DNA from 2 places in the Methylobacterium sp. 275MFSha3.1 genome. Region 1 is predicted to be linked to the other one. Evidence: predicted binding sites of a transcription regulator. Region 1 holds the regulator's gene; the other holds the start of a gene.
What was found. Region 1 encodes LexA, which represses DNA repair genes until DNA is damaged. Its sites were predicted from a motif close to TGTTCNNNNTGTGTTCNG; they were not measured.
Positions count from the first base shown of each region.

Region 1 (6,282 bases):
CGGATCACCGGCTTGACCCCGGCGGGGGCCTCGGACGGGTCGCGGTCGCGCCAGCGGCCGTCGTAGCGCGGGGCGCGCCCCTCCGCGCGGGCGGTCTCGCGCATCTGCGTGAGCTCCTCGGCGGTGGCGTAGCAGTGATAGGCGCGGCCCGCGGCCAGCAGCTCCTCGGCGACCGCGCGGTGGCGCTCGGCGCGGGCGAACTGGAAGACCACGTCGCCGTCCCAGTCGAGGCCGAGCCAGGAGAGGCCGTCGAGGATCGCGTCGATCGCCCCCTTGGTGGAGCGCTCGCGGTCGGTGTCCTCGATGCGCAGCAGCATCTTGCCGCCGGTGTGGCGGGCGTAGAGCCAGTTGAACAAGGCCGTGCGGGCCCCGCCGATATGCAGGTAACCCGTGGGCGAGGGGGCGAAGCGCGTGACGACGGCTGAGGACATCGGTCCGGTATGTTCCGGGGCTGGTCGCGGACGGGGCGCGACGGACGGCGAAGGGGCGGCGGAGCGGCGAGGGGCTCGACAGGGCGCCCGTAGCACGAAGAACCCGCTGTAGCACGGGCCGGTGGATGCGTTAAGAATCGCCCGCAGAATCGCCCGGCCCCGACGACAGGTCGCGCGGAGCGGGGCGGCGGCGATGCGGCGGATCGGCGCGAGGCGGGCGGACGGCGCGGTCGCGCTGATCGGCCCGCGCGCCCGAGCCCTTCCCGCCGCCCTCCTGGCTGCCCTCCCGGCGCTCCGCGACTGGGTCGTCGCCGGCCTCGCCCGCGAGGCCGAGCAGCGCCGGCTGTTCCCCTGGCTGGCGGTGGCCTTCGGCGGCGGGATCCTGGTCTACTTCGCGGCGGCCGACGGCGCGCCGAGCCTCGCCGCCCCCCTGATCGCGGCCGGCCTCGCGCTGGCGCCGGTCCCCGTCCTCGGCGCGCGGCCGGCGGCCCTGGCGGCGGCGCTCGCGGTGGCGGCCGCGTTCCTCGGCTTCGCGGCGGCGACCTGGCGGGTCTCGCAGGTCGCCGCACCGATCCTCACCCGCACCACGATCGGCCCGCTCGTCGGAACGGTCGAGGCCCTGGACGAGCGCGAGGTCGGCGCCCGGCTGGTGATCCGGGTGGAGAGCTTCGCCGGCCTCGCGCCGGAGGCGCGGCCCGCCCGGGTCCGGGTCTCGTTCCGGAAGACGCCGATCCCGCGTCCCGGGGACGGCGTCGCCGCCACGGCCCGGCTGCTGCCGCCCCCGGAGGCGGCCCGGCCCGGCGGCTACGACTTCGCCCGGGACGCCTATTTCCAGGGGATCGGCGCGGTGGGCTCGCTGATCGGCACCGTCACCGTCCGGGAACCGTCCGGGCCGCCGCCGCTGGGCCTGCGGCTCGCCGCTGCGCTCGACGCGGCGCGCAACGGACTCACGCGCCGGATCGCGGAGGCCGCCGGCGGCCAGGCGGGCGCGGTGGCGGCGGCCCTGGTGACGGGCAAGCGCGGCCTCATCGGGCCGGCCACCAACGACGCGCTCCGCGCCGCCGGCATCTACCACGTGGTGTCGATCTCGGGCCTCCACATGGTGCTGGCCGCCGGCGTGGTGTTCTGGCTGGTGCGGGCGCTCCTCGCCGCGGTGCCGCTCTGCGCGCTCCTCTGGCCGATCAAGAAGATCGCGGCCGGCTTCGCCATGGTCGGCGTCACCGCCTACTGCGCCTTCTCGGGCTGGGACATCGCGGCCGAGCGCTCGCTGATCATGACCCTGATCATGCTCGGCGCGATCCTGGTGGACCGGCCGGCCCTGTCGATGCGCAACCTCGCCCTCTCGGCGCTGATCGCGCTCGCCCGCGAGCCGGAGGGCCTGCTCGGCCCGAGCTTCCAGATGTCCTTCGGCGCCGTGGCCGGGCTGATCGCCTGCGCGCGGCTGATCGACGGGCGGCTGCTCGTGCGCCCGGGGGCCGGGCGGATCGGGCGGCTCGTCGGGACCGGCCTGTCGGCGATCACCGGGACCCTGGCCACGACCCTGGTGGCGCAGGTCGCGACGGCCCCCTTCGCCACCTACCACTTCCAGACGGTCCAGCCCTTCGGCCTCGTCGGCAACGCCCTGACCCTGCCGCTCGTCTCCCTGGTGGTGATGCCCGCCGCGGTGATCGGCTGCCTCGCCTATCCCTTCGCCCTCGACCGGCCGGTCTGGTGGCTGATGGGGCAGGCGGTGGCCGGGATGCTGGCGATCTCGGACTGGATCGCCGGGTTCGAGCGGGCGGTCCTGGTGCTGCCGGCCTTCGGCGCCGGGGCGCTGGCCCTGCTGACCGCCGGCCTGCTGCTGGGGACGCTGCCGGCCTCGCGCCTGCGCTGGCTCGCCGTGCCGCCGGTCCTGCTCGGGCTCGTCCTCGCGGCCCGGCCCGACCGCTACGACCTCTACGTCGACCGGCAGGGCGCCGGGGCCGCGGTGCGGGGCCCGGACGGGCAGCTCGCGGCCCTCGGCAGCCCTTCGGGCTTCGTCCTCGAGCAGTGGCTGAAGGCGGACGGCGACGGGCGGCGGTCCGCGGCGCTGATCGTCCGGTCGGGCAGCGGGCGCTGCGACCGGCTCGGCTGCACCGCCCGGCTGCCGGACGGGCGGGCGGTCGCCCTGGTCCGGGACCGGCGGGCCTTCCCGGAGGATTGCGCCCGCGCCGCGGTGCTGATCACGGGCCTCGCGGCGCCGCCCACCTGCACGGGGCCGCTGGTGATCGACCGGCGCGTCCTCGCCGCCCGCGGGGCCGTGGCCCTCCGGACCGACGGCGACGGCTTCGCCGCGCGCTACGCCCGGGACGACGGCCGCGCCGTGCCCTGGCGGCCGGCCGCGGGGCGCGGGCCGGGACCTCCGTCGCCGGTCACCGCGGAGCCGGGCGACCGCCCCGCGGAGAACGGGATCGCCGCGACGCCGGAGGCCGACGCCGCGCCGGGCGGAGACCTCGCCCCCGGCGACGCGCCGGCCGAGCCGCTTCAGTAGCGGCGGACGAGGCTCACGAGGCGGCCCTGGATCCGGACCCGGTCGGGCCCGAGCACGCGGGTCTCGTAGGCCGGGTTGGCGGCCTCGAGGGCGATCGACGAGCCGCGGCGGCGCAGGCGCTTGAGCGTCGCCTCCTCGTCGTCGATCAGCGCCACGATGATGTCGCCGGTATTGGCCGTCTCCTGCTTGCGGATGACCACGAGGTCGCCGTCCAGGATGCCCGCCTCGACCATCGAGTCGCCGCGCACCTCGAGGGCGTAGTGCTCGCCGCCGGCCACGAAGTCCGGCGACAGGGTGATGGCGTGGCTCTGGTTCTGGATCGCCGAGACGGGCGTACCGGCCGCGATCCGGCCCATGACCGGGATCGAGATGGCGCGGCCGGACTCGTCGATCATCCGCGTGCTCGCCGGGGCCGGCGGCTGCTTGGACTTACCGCCCTCGACCACGCTCGGCGTGAAGCGGCGCGGCTCGGCGGGGGCCTGAGTCGCCGGAGCGGCCTGGGTCAGGCTCTCGGGGATGCGGATCACCTCGATGGCGCGGGCCCGATTTGGGAGGCGCCGGAGGAAGCCGCGCTCCTCGAGCGCCGTGATCAGCCGGTGGATGCCGGATTTCGACTTGAGATCGAGGGCATCCTTCATCTCGTCGAACGACGGCGGGACACCGCATTCCTGCATCCGGCTCTGGATGAATCGCAGGAGGTCCAGCTGCTTGCGCGTGAGCATCGACGGGGGACTCGCGGCTTGGCGGACCGCCACGTGACGGTCTCCGAAACAAATCACGAACAGGTTAAACGTTCCGCAAGTGTTCCGCAAGAGCGGCACCGCTCGGCCCGGCGCGCCGCGGGCGCGCCCGCGGGAGAAGGTCGAGAAACGCATTGACGGCGCAAGCGGAGCCGTTTCAATGCATCGCGGCGCCCCGCCGGGAAGGCGGCGGATCCGGGGTGCGGGCTGGGACCCTCTTGGAATGACGAGGATGCGACGACCCGCAGCTCTGCTGCCCCTCGGCCTCGCCGCCCTCGGCCTCGCCGGCTGCACCACCGGATTCTCCTACATCTCGCGGAACTACGTGGCGCTCACTCCCCAGGTCGTCACGATCGGCTGCAAGGAGCCCTACGAGGTCTACGACAACCGGCAGCTGCGCCGGATGCTGATCGTGTCCAACGCCCTGCGCGAGTATACCGGCTGCAACCTGAGCGAGGTCCGGATCGATCCGGAGCCGGGCGCCACCCGGGTGAAGCGCTTCCGCACCGCCGCCCGGGCCTATCTCGACGAGACCGTGCGCGAGGATTGCCGGATCACTGGCGAGACCGTGTTCGATCCGCTGAAGACCGAGTTCGCCTACGCCTGCGACGCGCCGATCGAGAAGCGCGGCACCGTGGTCCCCCGCCTGCCGGGCCGCAATCCGGGCCTCGGCGTGCGCTGACCGGCCGGCGGCGCGCCCTCAGGCGCCCGGCTTCGGGAACGTCCGCTCCGCGGCGTCGCCGGCGGCGGCCAGCAGGGCGCGGGCGAAGGCCCGGGCCTCCGTCCGGTCGAGCACGATCGCGGCGGTGACCGGCGCACCGCCGAGGTCGGCGAGGGCGAGTTCCAGGCGCACCCCGTCGGGCACGGCGCTCGCCTGAAGGCTCCAGCCGGAGCCCCGGTCCGTGCTCTCCGCCATCGTGTTCCTCCCGCATGCCCGGCACGGCGCCGCGCGCCCACCGGAACGGCCAGGCCCGGGACCGCTCCCGGAGCCACGCTCCGGTCTTCCCTGCCTCGCCTGTCCGCGTTCCTCAAGGCCACAGGCCGCGCGGGGGTGGAGATGCGCGCCGTCGCGGATGCCGGCGGCCGCATCGCGGCGATACGGGGCGGCACGGGGCGGCACGGGGCTGCGCCCGCGCCGCGGCGCGGGCGAGGGCAGGGGCGGCCGGGATGGGGGCCGGCCTCGGGGCGATTGACGCGAGGCCGCCGATGATGTCTCCCGCGGGCTCCGATCAGGTGGAGTTCGAACATGCAAGAGATCTGGTTCCGCACGGGCGAGGCCACGGTGCTGGCGGCCGAGGGCCAGTACACCGACGCCATGCCGGAGGTGCTGATCGGCTCGGTGCGCGGCCCGGTCGGTCAGGCCTTCGCGTCGATGATGGGGCAGGTCCAAGGCCACACGCGGATGTTCGTGGTGCGCGACCTCAACCAGCTCGTGCGCCCGGCCACGATGATGACCACCAAGGTCACGATCCACACGGCCGAGTATGCCGAGCTCCTCGGCGGCGTGGTCCAGGCCGCCACCGGCGACGCGATCGTGGACTGCATCATCGAGGGCATCCTGCCGAAGGACGGGCTCGACGAGCTGTGCATGATCATCATGATCTGGCTCGATCAGCGCTGCGCCGAGGACGACAACCTCGACCAGAAGGACCTCTACCGGACCAACTACGAGGCCACGAAACTCGCCATCGCCCGCGCCCTCAAGGGCGAGCCCACGGTCGACGAGCTGATCGCCAACCGGAAGACCGTGAAGCACTACGCGCTCGACGGCGTGATCGAGTACTGAGCGGGCCCGCGTCGCGCATCCTGCCGGCTCAGGTCCGCCTCAGCCCGGCGGGATGCGCCCCACCGAGCAGAGGGTCCGCATCGCGCTGCTGCCCGGGTCGGTGTAGCAGGACGCCGACCAGCCGTTCTGCTGGATGAACGACTTGCGCCGCTCCGCCAGCGCGGTCCGGTAGGCGGTGGCGATGATCGGCTCGACGGTCGCGGCCGGTTGGCCGACGAGGATCTCGGAGGCCACCGACAGGTCGCGGAAGAAGGTCGCCGAGGGACTCGGCTCGGCGGAGGTCGCCTGCACGATCGGCTCGGCCCGGCAGGTCACGTCGAACTTGATCGGGCCGGCCACGCGGATGTCGATGCTGGGGCCGGCGCGCTTGCTGACCCGGCCGCCGATCGCGTCGGCGATCTGGCGGGTGAGGTCGTCGCAGCTGTCGGCCCGGGCGGCCTCCGCCAGGAGGGGCAGGGCCGCGCAGGCGGCGAGGAGGAGGCGCGGGACGGCGAAGCTCGACATCGCCGCACTCTACGCGCCGCGCGGGGCCTGTCGAGGGGCTGGTCGAGGGCCGCTCGAAGTGCCGGCCTCAGTGGAAATCCCGGCTGGGGAACACGCGCCGGTCCGGGGGCACGCCGAAATCCGTGTTCTCGGGCGGCAGCTTCATGCCGGCCTCGCGCAGGTCGCGCAGGGCGGCGGTGAGGTCGCGAAACCCCTCCGCCACGAGGTGGACCACCCCGTCCGCCCGCTGGATCCGGCCGCGCACGGCGAGGAACCGCGCCTGCATGGCGATCCGGCGATTCGCCTCGAACACGGTCTTCCAGACGATCACGT
Region 1 is NZ_FNWP01000010.1:82,431-88,712, reverse strand. It holds gene gltX (glutamate--tRNA ligase) at 1-431, opposite strand, end outside; gene BLW78_RS13785 (ComEC/Rec2 family competence protein) at 625-2,940, shown strand; gene lexA (transcriptional repressor LexA) at 2,934-3,662, opposite strand; gene BLW78_RS13775 (hypothetical protein) at 3,913-4,362, shown strand; gene BLW78_RS13770 (hypothetical protein) at 4,381-4,596, opposite strand; gene fae (formaldehyde-activating enzyme) at 4,927-5,466, shown strand; gene BLW78_RS13760 (hypothetical protein) at 5,506-5,970, opposite strand; gene BLW78_RS13755 (error-prone DNA polymerase) at 6,038-6,282, opposite strand, start outside.

Region 2 (6,282 bases), on a different contig from region 1:
TTCCAGATATGCGTCCGGGCGCGGTCCACGAGGGTGACGTGCGCGCGCTTGCCGCGCCCGAGCTTGTCGCCGAGCTTCGTGACCAGCTGCAGTCCGGCGGCGCCGCCGCCGACCACCACGACGCGATGAAGGCCCGACTCGTTCTCGACGGATGCCATCGACACTCTTTCTCCTCCCGGACCGGGATCAGTCGCCGGCCTCCTTACACGGCCTGGGTTGCCGAATACCACATCGCCGGCCGCGACCCCCGGTCACGAGTGCGACGTCGCGCACCGGACGGGCGGCGCGCGGAGCCCGGTCACGCCGGCGGGGCGCCTGGCTGGCGCAGCGGGTGTGCCTCCGCGACCGCCGGCAGGGCGAGGCAGGCCTCGGCGATTCGCGCGACCGTCGGGTAGGCCGCCGTGTCGATGCCGAAGATGCCCGTCCCGACCCAGAGGCTGACGAGGCAGAGGTCGGCGTGGCTCACCGAATCGCCCTGGCAGAACCGGCCCGTCCCCGGCTCGGTGGCGAGGCGCGTCTCCAGGGTCCGGAGGCCGGTCTCGAAGGCGTTGCGCAGGAAATCCAGCATGCGCTCCCGGGGCAGGCCGTAATGCTCCATCAGGAAGGTGCGCACCCGGGGCACGTAGAGCGGGTGGGTGTCGCACGCGACCACCTGCGCCAGCGAGCGGGCCCTGGCCCGCGCCCGGGGCTCCTCGGGCAGGAGGCGGACGCCGCCCCGGGTCTCCTCCAGGTAGTCGAGGATCGCCAGCGACTGGGTGAGCGGCGGCCCGTCGCCGTCGAACAGCGCCGGCACCGCGCCCTGCGGGTTGATCTTCCGGAACGCCGGCTCGTGCTGGTCGCCGGCGTCGAGATCGATGAAGGTCTCCTCGTAGGCGATGCCCTTCAGCTTCAGGGCGATCCGCACCCGGAAGGCCGCGGCCGAGCGCCAGTTGCCGTACATGTGCATGGGTCAGCGATCTCCGACGGGGTCGAGCGAGCACAGCCGACTTCGCTGCGGCCCGCAAGGGGGCTGCGCGCGCGGCGGCCCGGGGGCGACAAGCGGTCCCGTCGGGCCCATATCGGTCTCCCGCCCCGGAGAGCCCGCACGATGGCCGATCAGACCGACGCCCGCCGCTTCATCCCCCTGAACATCGCGGTCCTGACCGTCTCCGACACCCGCCGCCCGGAGGACGACCGGTCGGGCGACACCCTGACCCAGCGCCTCACCGCGGCGGGGCACATCCTGGCGGCCCGGTCGATCGTCCCGGACGAGGTCCCGGCGATCCGCGCGCGGGTGGAGGCGTGGCTGCGCGACCCCGGCGTCGACGTGGTGATCACCACCGGCGGGACCGGCTTCACCGGCCGCGACGTCACCCCCGAGGCGCTGGAGCCGCTGTTCGAGAAGCGCATGGACGGCTTCTCGGCCGTGTTCCACCGGATCTCGTACGACAAGATCGGGACCTCGACCCTGCAGTCCCGCGCCACCGCGGGGGTCGCGCGGGCGACCTACGTGTTCGTGCTGCCGGGCTCGCCCGGCGCTTGCCGCGACGCCTGGGACGGGATCCTGGCCCAGCAGCTCGACTACCGGCACCGGCCCTGCAACTTCGTGGAGATCATGCCGCGCCTCGACGAGCACCTGCGGCGCGGCGCGAGCCTCACGGTGTGAGGCCGCGCGCTACGCGAGGTTCCCCTCCTTGCGGCGCAGGACCGAGTGCTTGCGGCCGTAGAAGAAGTACACGACGAGGCCGATCGCCATCCAGATCACCAGCCGGAGCCACGTGTCGAGGGGCAGGCCGATCATCAGGAGCAGGCAGGACAGGATGCCGAGGATCGGCACGACCGGCACGGCGGGCGCCCGGAACGGCCGCTTCATGGTGCGCTCGGCCCGCCGGAGGTAGAGCACCGAGCCGCAGACGAGGATGAAGGCGGCCAGCGTGCCGATGCTCACCATCTCGCCGAGGATGTGGATCGGCACCAGGGCCGCCACCACGGCGACCGCGGCGCCGATCATCGCCTGGCTGCGATACGGCGTCTGGTAGGTCGGGTGGACGTGGGAGAACATCTTCGGCAGCAGGCCGTCCTGCGCCATGGTGAAGAAGATCCGGCTCTGGCCGTAGAGCAGGACGAGGATCACCGTCGTCAGCCCGGTCAGCGCCCCGAGCTTGATCAGGAGCGCGAACCAGCCGATGCCGATCACGTCGACGCCCTTGGCGATTGGGTCCGGGACGTTCAGGTCCTTGTAGGGCACGAGCCCGGTCAGCACGGCGGCGACGAGCACGTACAGGATCGTGCAGACCGCGAGCGAGCCCAGGATGCCGATGGGCATGTCCTTCTGGGGTCTGCGCGCCTCCTGGGCGGCGGTCGAGACCGCGTCGAAGCCGATGAAGGCGAAGAACACCACGCCCGCGCCGCGCAGGACGCCGCTGTAGCCGAAATGGCCGAAGGTCCCGTCGTTGTCCGGGATGAGCGGGCTCCAGTTCGCGGCATTCACGTGGCCCCAGCCCAGGGCGATGAAGGCGACCACGACGGTGAGCTTCACCGCGACCATGATGTTGTTGAAGAGCGCCGATTCCTTCGTGCCCCGCATCAGCAGGATCGTGATCAGCGCCACGATCAGGACCGCCGGCAGGTTCAGCAGCGCGGTCCCGCCGCCCTCGATCGGCGTGCCCGGCGCGTTGGCGAACTGCGCCGGGATCACGATGCCGACGCTCTTCAGGATGCTGGTCACGTAGCCCGACCAGCCGACCGCCACGGTGGCGGCGCCCATGGCGTATTCGAGGATCAGGTCCCAGCCGATCAGCCACGCGAAGAACTCGCCGAGCGTCGCGTAGGTGTAGGTGTAGCTCGATCCGGCGACCGGGATCAGCGCGGCCATCTCCGAGTAACAGAGGCCGACGAAGGCGCAGGCGATGCCGCCGAGCACGAAGGACAGCATGATCCCCGGCCCGGCATACTGGGCCGCGGCCGTGCCGGTCAGGACGAAGATGCCGGCGCCGATGATCGCCCCGATGCCCATCGCGGTGATCGAGAGGGCGCCCAGCGACTTCGAGAGCTGCTGCTCGCCCTCGCCGCTCTCGACGATGTCCTCGACCGACTTGCGCCCCATCAGGCCCGACGAATCCATTGCACCATCCTTCCAGATCGGGGTGGCTCAGCGCGCGTCATCATGTCCGGAGACGGCGACGATCCTGCCGCGCTTTCAGAGTTGTAGAGGCGGATCGACCGACAACAACGTGAGCGGGCGCAAGATTCTTCCGAGCAAGATTCTCCCGAGCAAGATCTTTCCGGTCAGGCGCGCTCGATCCGAGCGATCAGCGGCCTGACCTTGAGGCGACCCGTGAACGCGCCCTCGGCACGCAGGGCCTCGCGCCGGACGACGTCGCCGGCCCGGGCCTGCCGGGCGCCGACGACGGTCTCCGCCCGTCTGACGAGCCGGCCGAGCCAGCGCCCGGCCGGGCGGTGCAGGCGGCCGAGCGCCGTCTCCGGCCGCGCGGTCCCGACGAAGCGGTCGAGGGTGCGGATCCAGCCCTCGGCCGGGACGTCGCCGGCCTCCAGGCACAGGATCCAGTCCCGCCGGGCCGCGGCGGCGCCGGCCGCGTAGGGATTGCCGCCCCGGTGCAGCACGAGGGTCGCGCCCGTGGCCTCCGCGACGGCCGCCACGGCCTCGCTCTCGCGGCCCGCGACGATCACCGCGTCGCCGACGAGGCCGCCGGCCACGCCGGAGACGAGCACGCTGAGCGTGTCGGCCAGGCGATCGATCGCGTCCGGATCGGCCGGTTCGGCCAGATAGGTCACGGCGGAGAGCATGAGCGCGCGCATAGACGATTCTGCGGCGCCGTAAACTGCCCCGCGGCCCGCGCGGTGACGCGCCGTCGCCCGGACGGGCTGCAGAGCCGCATTTGCCTGAAAAAAAGGCGCCCTTCACCGTCGTGTTCGCTCTATGTTCTTATGTGGATCCGTGAGGGAGGCGAGTCGTCATGGGGGACACGCGCGACGGGACCGCATCCGGGACCGCAAACGGGGCCGCGCCGCGACTCGGGCCGAGCGTCGCGGAACCGGCCGCCCGGCGCGGGCGCGGCGCGACGGCCAACCCGACGGGCCGATACGAATCCGCCCGGCGCGAGGCGTTCCACGACGAGACTTGGACGGCGGACGCTCCGGCACCCCTGCGCACGGAGGTCACGCCGGAGCGGTCCGCCCGGATCATCGCGCGCAACAGCTCGCCCGACATCCCGTTCGACCGGTCGATCAACCCGTACCGGGGCTGCGAGCACGGCTGCATCTACTGCTACGCGCGCCCGACCCATGCCTGGCTCGGCCTGTCGCCGGGGCTCGACTTCGAGTCGCGGATCTTCACCAAGCCGGACGCCGCCCGGCTCCTCGCCCGCGAGATCGCCGCGCCGGGCTACCGGCCCGACACGATCGCCCTCGGCACCGCCACGGATCCCTACCAGCCGGTCGAGCGGGAGCACCGGCTGACCCGCGCGGTTCTGGAGGTGCTGCGGGAGGCCCGCCACCCCGTCAGCATCACCACCAAGTCGGACCTCGTGCTGCGCGACCTCGATCTCCTGACCGAGATGGCGGCGGAGAACCTCGTGCTGGCGGCGATCTCGCTGCCGACGCTGGATCCGGACCTCGCCCGCCGCCTCGACCCGCGGGCGCCGCGGCCGGGCAAGCGGCTCGCGGCGATGCGGGGCCTGAGCGCGGCGGGCGTGCCCGTCATGGTCAACGTCTCGCCGATCATCCCCGGCCTGACGGACCACGAGATCGAATCGATCCTGGCCGAGGCGCGCGCGCACGGGGCGAGCCGGATCGGCCACGCGCTGCTGCGCCTCCCGGGCGAAGTCGCCGACCTCGTGGCGGACTGGTTCACCGAGCACTATCCCGAACGCAGGGCGCGGGCCTTCGCACTCCTGCGGGAAGCCCGGGGCGGGCGCGAGAACGACCCGCGCTTCGGCCACCGCTTCCGCGGGGAGGGCGCCTACGCGACGATGATCGGCCAGCGGGTCCGGCTCGCCGGCACGCGTCTCGGTTTCGCCTTCGGGCGCATCGCGCTGAATCGCGACGCCTTCCGGAAGCCCGGCGCGCAGCTGGCGCTGTTCTGACACGCGACCGACGCGGCGGCGCGCGCGAGGCGGCGGACCTGTCCCACAGTACGGTTCAGCGAAAATTCCAGTCATTTTGGCCGGAAACGGCGTAAGAAGATAATTCCAAAGATTGAAAGCGGCTCAAATGTTGCCCCCAAAGTCGATTATCTGATGTCTAAGTTGTGAGGAAGATCGCAGAACGTAAGATTGACATCTGTGTCATTGTGGTTCAAATGCCTGAGATCGCGAGTTTTACTGCGAGATTTTGACCAAGTTTGATTGAGTTATCGAATTTCATTTCTATATTGAGGGTCGTTCTGTGCGTAAGAGCGCGATTTTGTCCGGTGTCCGTGTCCGCAGATCCCGCCAATGGACGCTGTGCGCCGTGATCCGGTCGCGGGCGAGCCGCGCGCCGCGGCCCTGCTCGGTTCTGCCGGTCGCGACTGCCGGCCTTCCTTGAGACGGTAGAGTGTCGGGGTTTCGACCTCCGATGCCGACCGGGCGAACTCCCGGTCCGATGACCGGACCGGGAGTTCGCCGGTGAGCCCCCGGACTCGCCGCGCCCTCGCCGCGCCCTTCGAGCGAACCGGGCCGCCGCCGCGTCGGGGTGCCTGTCGCGTCGCTCAGCCTTTCCGTCGACCGAGGCCGACCGGCCGCCCTGCTCGAACCGGGCAGCCCGGCGGCGGGCCGCACGCCTCGACGCACCGCGAAGAGAGATCCCGACCCTCATGCTGCGCCTTCCGCGTCCGTCCATCGGCACGATCCTGTGCGCGATCCTGTTCTCACTCAGCGCCATGCTGCTGGCCGCGGGTGCCCGGACGGCGCTGGAGGCCGGGGCGCAGGAGCGGGAGAGCCGCCGCGTCGTCGCGCTCACGGAAGGCAGTCGTATCCTCCTCGAGATCCTGCTCGCCGTGCGCCTCGAGCGGGGACGGACCCTGCAGGCGCTGATCGCCGCGGACAGGATCCCGCCCGCCGACGCGGCCCTGATCGCCCGACAGCGCGCGACCCGGATCGATCGTCTGGAAGCGCTCCTGAGCCTGGTGCGCGCGGTCGACACCGCCGCGGTGGCGAAGACGGTCGATCCGCTCCGACGGGCGCACGAGGCCGTCATCGGCCTGACGTCGCGGATCGACGCGGCCCTCGCGGTCCCGGTCGCGGAGCGCGAGGCCGCGACCGAGGGGGTCGCCGCGACCGCCTTCCGGGATCTGCTCGACGC
Region 2 is NZ_FNWP01000008.1:177,199-183,480, reverse strand. It holds gene BLW78_RS11625 (NAD(P)/FAD-dependent oxidoreductase) at 1-158, opposite strand, end outside; gene maiA (maleylacetoacetate isomerase) at 299-946, opposite strand; gene moaB (molybdenum cofactor biosynthesis protein B) at 1,088-1,645, shown strand; gene BLW78_RS11610 (amino acid permease) at 1,655-3,103, opposite strand; gene BLW78_RS11605 (hypothetical protein) at 3,268-3,798, opposite strand; gene BLW78_RS11600 (PA0069 family radical SAM protein) at 3,957-5,084, shown strand; gene BLW78_RS11595 (methyl-accepting chemotaxis protein) at 5,795-6,282, shown strand, end outside.
Region 2: the regulator LexA is predicted to act here: its motif matches at 3,910-3,927, upstream of BLW78_RS11600 (PA0069 family radical SAM protein).